Duganella dendranthematis: one gene and its partner. The protein of the gene in region 1 interacts with the protein of each later gene in a pairwise test. Links are inferred from orthologs where the notes say so. Each region holds a gene or a part of one and is shown in the gene's direction. Other genes may lie near its edges.

Region 1 (2,902 bases):
CGTGGCAAGCCAGCGCCCACGCCACGTGCTCGCGTACTAGTTCGGACGGATCGTCGCGGCGCGCTTCCAACGCGGCGACGATGGCGGCGTCGCCGCGTGCCCCGGCGGCTGCCGCATTGCCCAGGCCCACGGCGATATTGCGCAGCCATCGTTCATGGCCGATGCGGCGTATCGGGCTGCCTTCCATCTTGCGGTTGAAGTCTTCTTCGTTCCACGCAAACAGTTCGATCATCGACGCGCTGCCCAGGCCATGGCGCTCATCGAAGTCCGGCAGCACCGCGCGCTGCGCGAACTTGTTCCATGGGCAGGCGGTCTGGCAGTCGTCGCAGCCGTAGATGCGGTTGCCGATTAGCGGCCGCATCTCCAGCGGGATCGCATTCTTCAATTCGATGGTCAGGTAAGAGATGCAACGACGCGCATCCAGCTTGCCCGGTCCGAGAATGGCCTGGGTCGGACAGGCGGTGATGCACGCCGAGCACTGGCCGCAATGCGCGCCGGTCGGCTCGTCGATCGGCAGCGGCAGGTCGACCAGGAACTCGCCCATGAAGAACATCGAGCCGGCAGTGCGCGACAGCAGCAAGGTGTGCTTGCCACGCCAGCCCAGCCCCGCCTTCTCGGCCAGCGGCAACTCCATCACCGGCGCCGAGTCGGTAAACACGCGATAACCAAAATCGCCGATTTCCGCCTTCACCTTGTCGGCCAGCTGTTGCAGCCGCGCGCGCAGCACCTTGTGGTAGTCGCGACCGCGCGCATACACCGAGATCACCGCCGCGCCGGGATCAGCCAGCCGCGTCGCCTCGCGCTCGCGCCAGTCATGTTCGCCCCCGGTTTCCGTGTCCCTCGGCAGATAGTTCATGCGGGCGCTGACCACGCGGATGGTGCCCGGCACCAGCTCGGCGGGACGCGCGCGCTTCATGCCATGCGCCGCCATGTAGTCCATTTCGCCGTGCATGCCCGCGTCCAGCCAGGCCTGCAGGCCGGCTTCGGCGTGGCTCAGGTCCACATCGGTGATGCGGATTTCGGCGAAGCCCAGCTCCACACCCCAACGCTTGATGCTGAGGGCGAGTTCGGCTAAATTGGATTCAGGCAGGGACATCTTGGCATTCGAGGCGGCGTAGGCGGTTACAATGGCGGTCAAACCAACATGACATTTTAATTGATGCAGCACTTCACAGCCCATCTCCACGACGAAGAAGGCACCGCAGCACTCGGCGCGGCGTTGTCGCGGGCGCTCGTACCGGGCCTGGCGATCCACCTGCACGGCGACCTTGGCGCCGGCAAAACCGCCCTCACCCGCGCGCTGCTGCACGCCGCCGGCCATGTCGGCACCGTCAAAAGCCCGACTTACACCTTGTCTGAACCATACACCATCCAGCTCGATGGCCGCGCCGTCAGCGTGATCCACTTTGACCTGTACCGCATGGGCAGTCCGGAAGAATTCCTCGACGCCGGCTTCCGCGAAGACTTCAACGGCGATAACATCTGCATCGTCGAATGGCCGGAAAAAGCCGACGGCGTGCTGCCGCCGCCCGATCTGAACGTATTTTTGACTGTGGCCGGCCATGGCCGTGATGTAGAATTGCAGGCGTCTACCGCCTTGGGTAACTCATGCCTTCAACGCCTCAAATTCGCTCCCAACATGTGAGCCGCCGCACCGTCCTGAAGGCCGGCGCCACCCTGCTGCTGTCCGTGACGGCGCCGCTACGCGCCAGCGCCGCGCAAATTCTCGCGGTGCGCGTCTGGCCAGCCGACGACTATACCCGCGTCACGCTGGAAAACGACAGCGAGCTCAAAGCCACCCACTTCATCGTCAAAGACCCGGAGCGGATGGTGGTCGACATCGAAGGCCTGGAGCTCAATCCCACGCTGAAAAGCCTGGTGGCCAAGATCCAGTCCAACGACCCGTACATCAAGCAGGTGCGCGTGGGCCAGAACCGGCCCAACGTGGTGCGGCTGGTGTTCGACCTGAAAGAAGAAGTCAAGCCGCAGGTGTTCACGCTGCCGCCGGCCGGCAACTACAAGCACCGCTTGATCTTCGACCTGTATCCGGTCAAGGCGGCCGACCCGATCGCCGCCATGATCGAAAAAGGCGACTGGACCGCCGATCAGAAAGTGGCCGCCGCGCCGCCGTCATCGCCGAAAGAGCAGCTGGAACAGCTCAAGCCCGACCTGAAAGCAGAACCGCGCGAGGAACTCAAGGCCGACCTCAAAACCGCCGAGACCCAGACCAAGGCCGATAAATTCGACAAGAACGGCAAGATGGTGCGCATGATTACCATCGCGCTCGATCCCGGCCATGGTGGCGAAGACCCCGGCGCCTCCGGCAAGAACGGCAGCCGCGAGAAGGACATCGTGCTGGCCATCGCCAAGCGCCTCAAGGCCAAGCTGGAAGAACAGTCGAACGTGCGCGTGATGCTGACCCGCGACGGCGACTACTTCGTGCCGCTCGGCACCCGCGTCGACAAGGCGCGCAAGGTGCAGGCCGACCTGTTCGTGTCGATCCACGCCGACGCCTTCGTGCAGCCGACCGCGCGCGGCTCCTCGGTGTTCGTGCTGTCGGAAAAAGGCGCCACCTCGTCGGCCGCGCGCTGGCTGGCGGACAAGGAAAATTCGGCCGACAACATCGGCGGCGTCAACGTCAAGAACCACGACCGCCAGCTGGCCAGCGTGTTGCTCGACCTGTCCACCACCGCGCAGATCAACGACAGCATGAAGCTGGGCCGCTCGGTGCTGGGCGAAATCGGCGGCATCAACCGCCTGCACAAAGGTTCGGTCGAACAGGCCGGCTTTGCGGTGCTGAAGGCGCCGGACATTCCGTCGATCCTGATCGAAACCGCCTTCATCTCCAATCCGGAAGAAGAAGCCAAGCTGCTTGACGAGGCTTACCAGAATAAGCTGGCGG
Region 2 (2,999 bases), 3.5 Mb from region 1 along the record:
TGATGCGCACCGTCTGATTGAAGAGTGCATGTTGACCGCCAACGTTTGCGCGGCCGATCTGCTGATTCGCAACAAGCATCCGGGCACCTACCGCATTCACGCCACGCCGAGCGGTGAAAAGCTCAAGCAAGTGCGCAGCTTCCTCAAGCAGGTCAACCTGAACCTGGGTGGCGGCGACAAGCCGGCTGCGGGCGACTATGCCGCGCTGATGCGCGAGATCAAGGGGCGTCCGGATGCGTCGCTGCTGCAGACCATGCTGTTGCGCTCGATGCAGCAGGCGGTCTACTCACCGGACAACATCGGCCACTTCGGCCTGGCGTATGAGGCGTATGCCCACTTCACCAGCCCGATTCGCCGCTATCCGGACTTGCTGACGCACCGCGCCATCAAGGCCATCCTGCTGGGCAAGAAATACGAGCCGAAGATCGCCAGCACCAGCGTGCTGAACACCAACGTCTCGAACGCCACCCGCAAGCAGCAAGCCAAGGACAAGGCCGAGGGCAAAGAGAAAAAAGCCGGCGACCTGACCGTGTGGGACGCGCTGGGCGTGCACTGCTCGGCCAACGAACGCCGCGCCGACGAAGCGTCGCGCGATGTCGAGAACTGGCTGAAGTGCTACTTCATGCAGGACAAGCTGGGCGAGGAATACACCGGCGTCATCACCGGCGTGGCCACCTTCGGCATCTTCGTGCAGCTGGACCAGTTGTTTGTCGAAGGCATGGTGCACATCACCGACCTGGGCCAGGATTACTTCCAGTACGACGATGCGCGTCACGAGCTGAAAGGCGAACGCTCCGGCAAGACCTTCCAGCTGACCGACCATGTCAGCGTGCAGGTGGTGCGCGTGGACCTGGAGTCGCGCAAGATCGACCTGCGCCTGGCCGGGGCCGATGCGCCGCCGCCACGTCCGGACAAGGGCGAGCGTCAGGCCAAAGACCGCAAGACCAATCTCAAGCCTGTTCCGTCGATGCCGGCGCCGGCACCGGCCGCCCAACCTGCCAAATCCGGCAAGCCTTCGCGCAAGCCGGCGGCTTCCGCCAAGCCTGCCGTGGCCAAGACCAAGGCTGCACCCGCAGCCAAACCCAGAGCAGCCAAAGCTGCCTCTAATAGTAAGAAGAAGCGATAAATGAGTAAGAACAAAATGATTTTCGGTTTTCACGCGGTGACCTCGCGTTTGCGTCACGAGGCCGCCTCTGTGGAAGAAATTTTCGTCGATGCCGGTCGTGACGACCGCCGCATGAAGGATTTGATCGCCAACGCCAAAGCGGCTGGCGTGCGCGTGATGCCGGTCGATTCGGCACGTCTGGACAAAATTGTTGGCACCCGTCGTCACCAGGGCGTGATTGCGTTTGCGTCGCAGCTGGCGCTGGCGCGCAATCTGGATGAACTGCTGGATGCGATTGACGGTCCGCCGCTGCTGCTGGTGCTGGATGGCATTACCGATCCGCATAACCTGGGCGCTTGCCTGCGCGTCGCCGATGGCGTGGGCGCGCATGCGGTGATTGTGCCGAAGGACCGCGCGGTTGGCTTAAATGCGACGGCGGCCAAGGTAGCGTCGGGCGCGGCGGAAACCGTGCCTTATATCACCGTGACCAATCTGGCGCGCACCCTGCGTGACCTGAAGGATCGCGATATCTGGCTGATCGGTACCTCGGATGACGGCGAAAAAGGCCTGTACGAAGCCGACTTCACCGGCCCGACCGCGCTGGTGATGGGTTCGGAAGGCGAGGGCATGCGCCGCCTGACGCGCGAGACCTGCGACATGCTGGTCAGCATTCCGATGTTCGGCTCGGTTGAGAGTCTGAACGTGTCGGTGGCGTCGGGCGTGTGCCTGTACGAAGCGCGCCGTCAGCGTATCGCCAAAGAAGGCTGAGTCGACTCAGCACGGATTCCCGCCTGCGCGGGAATGACGCCCGTCCCGCGCAGGTGCCGGGCGCCCCGTCGTCCCCGCGCAGGCGGGGGTCCATCACCCGGCTCATCGGGCCGAACTCCCCCTCAGCAACGTCCGATCGAATGCGCTAACATGGGCGTTCCGGTTGTCATTCCGCTCACATCATGTTCCACCGTCTCCGTCAGGACATCAACAGCATCATCGAACGCGATCCCGCCGCCCGCAACGCCTGGGAGGTGCTGACCTGCTATCCCGGGTTGCAAGCCATCGTGCTGCACCGCTGGGCGCACTGGTACTGGACCCACAAGCTGAAATGGCTGGGCCGCTTCGTCTCCTACCTGGCCCGCATCCTCACCGGCATTGAAATCCACCCTGGCGCCAGCATCGGCCGCCGCGTCTTCATCGATCACGGCTTCGGCGTGGTGATCGGCGAAACCGCCGAAGTCGGCGACGATTGCACCATCTACCAGGGCGTGACGCTGGGCGGCACCTCGCTGCATACCGGCGCCAAGCGCCATCCCACCTTGGGCCGCGGCGTCATCATCGGCGCCGGCGCCAAGGTGCTGGGCGGCTTTACGGTCGGCGATTACGCCAAGGTCGGCTCCAACGCCGTGCTGCTGAAGCCGGTGCCGCCGGGCGCGACCGCCGTCGGCAATCCGGCCCACATCGTCCAAAAGGATTTACTCAACGCCGCCGGCAACCCGTTCGCCGCCTACGGCGTCACGCCCAACGGCGACGATCCGCTGTCGAAGGCGCTGCGCGGACTGATCGAACATGCCGCCAAGCAGGAGCAGCGCATCGAACAACTGGCGGCGACTCTGCGGGCGGCCGGGCTGGAGTGCCAGAGCGTGCCCGAGTGTGATAAATTGAATTCTGACCAACTGAACAAGCTCGTCGAATAAGGAAGCAAGTCATGGAAGATACGCCCGATGGCGCAGAAGTGCTGGACCCGTTTGAAATCCGCGTGCTGGCCGTGCTGGCCGAGAAGGAAGCGCTAACGCCCGATAACTATCCGCTGTCGCTGAACGCGCTGGTCAACGGCTGCAACCAGCTGTCCAGCCGCGATCCGGTGATGGCGCTGTCGGAAGAAGCGGTGTCCGAAGTGCTG

Evidence for each region. The genes of interacting proteins can lie anywhere in the genome.
Region 2: the proteins of tsaE (region 1) and rlmB interact in binary tests that used the Escherichia coli proteins (3 or more experiments, as listed by UniProt). The link is inferred for Duganella dendranthematis from one-to-one orthologs.

What each region holds. Positions count from the first base shown.
Region 1 is NZ_CP051684.1:1,352,400-1,355,301, forward strand. It holds tsaE (tRNA (adenosine(37)-N6)-threonylcarbamoyltransferase complex ATPase subunit type 1 TsaE), read left to right. Parts: upstream 1-1,159; coding sequence 1,160-1,645; downstream 1,646-2,902. Other genes in the region: queG (tRNA epoxyqueuosine(34) reductase QueG), read right to left, coding at 1-1,096; HH213_RS06295 (N-acetylmuramoyl-L-alanine amidase), read left to right, coding at 1,609-2,902. UniProt on the Escherichia coli protein: Required for the formation of a threonylcarbamoyl group on adenosine at position 37 (t(6)A37) in tRNAs that read codons beginning with adenine.
Region 2 is NZ_CP051684.1:4,834,295-4,837,293, forward strand. It holds rlmB (23S rRNA (guanosine(2251)-2'-O)-methyltransferase RlmB), read left to right. Parts: upstream 1-1,126; coding sequence 1,127-1,873; downstream 1,874-2,999. Other genes in the region: rnr (ribonuclease R), read left to right, coding at 1-1,126; cysE (serine O-acetyltransferase), read left to right, coding at 2,056-2,793; HH213_RS22300 (YceH family protein), read left to right, coding at 2,805-2,999. UniProt on the Escherichia coli protein: Specifically methylates the ribose of guanosine 2251 in 23S rRNA.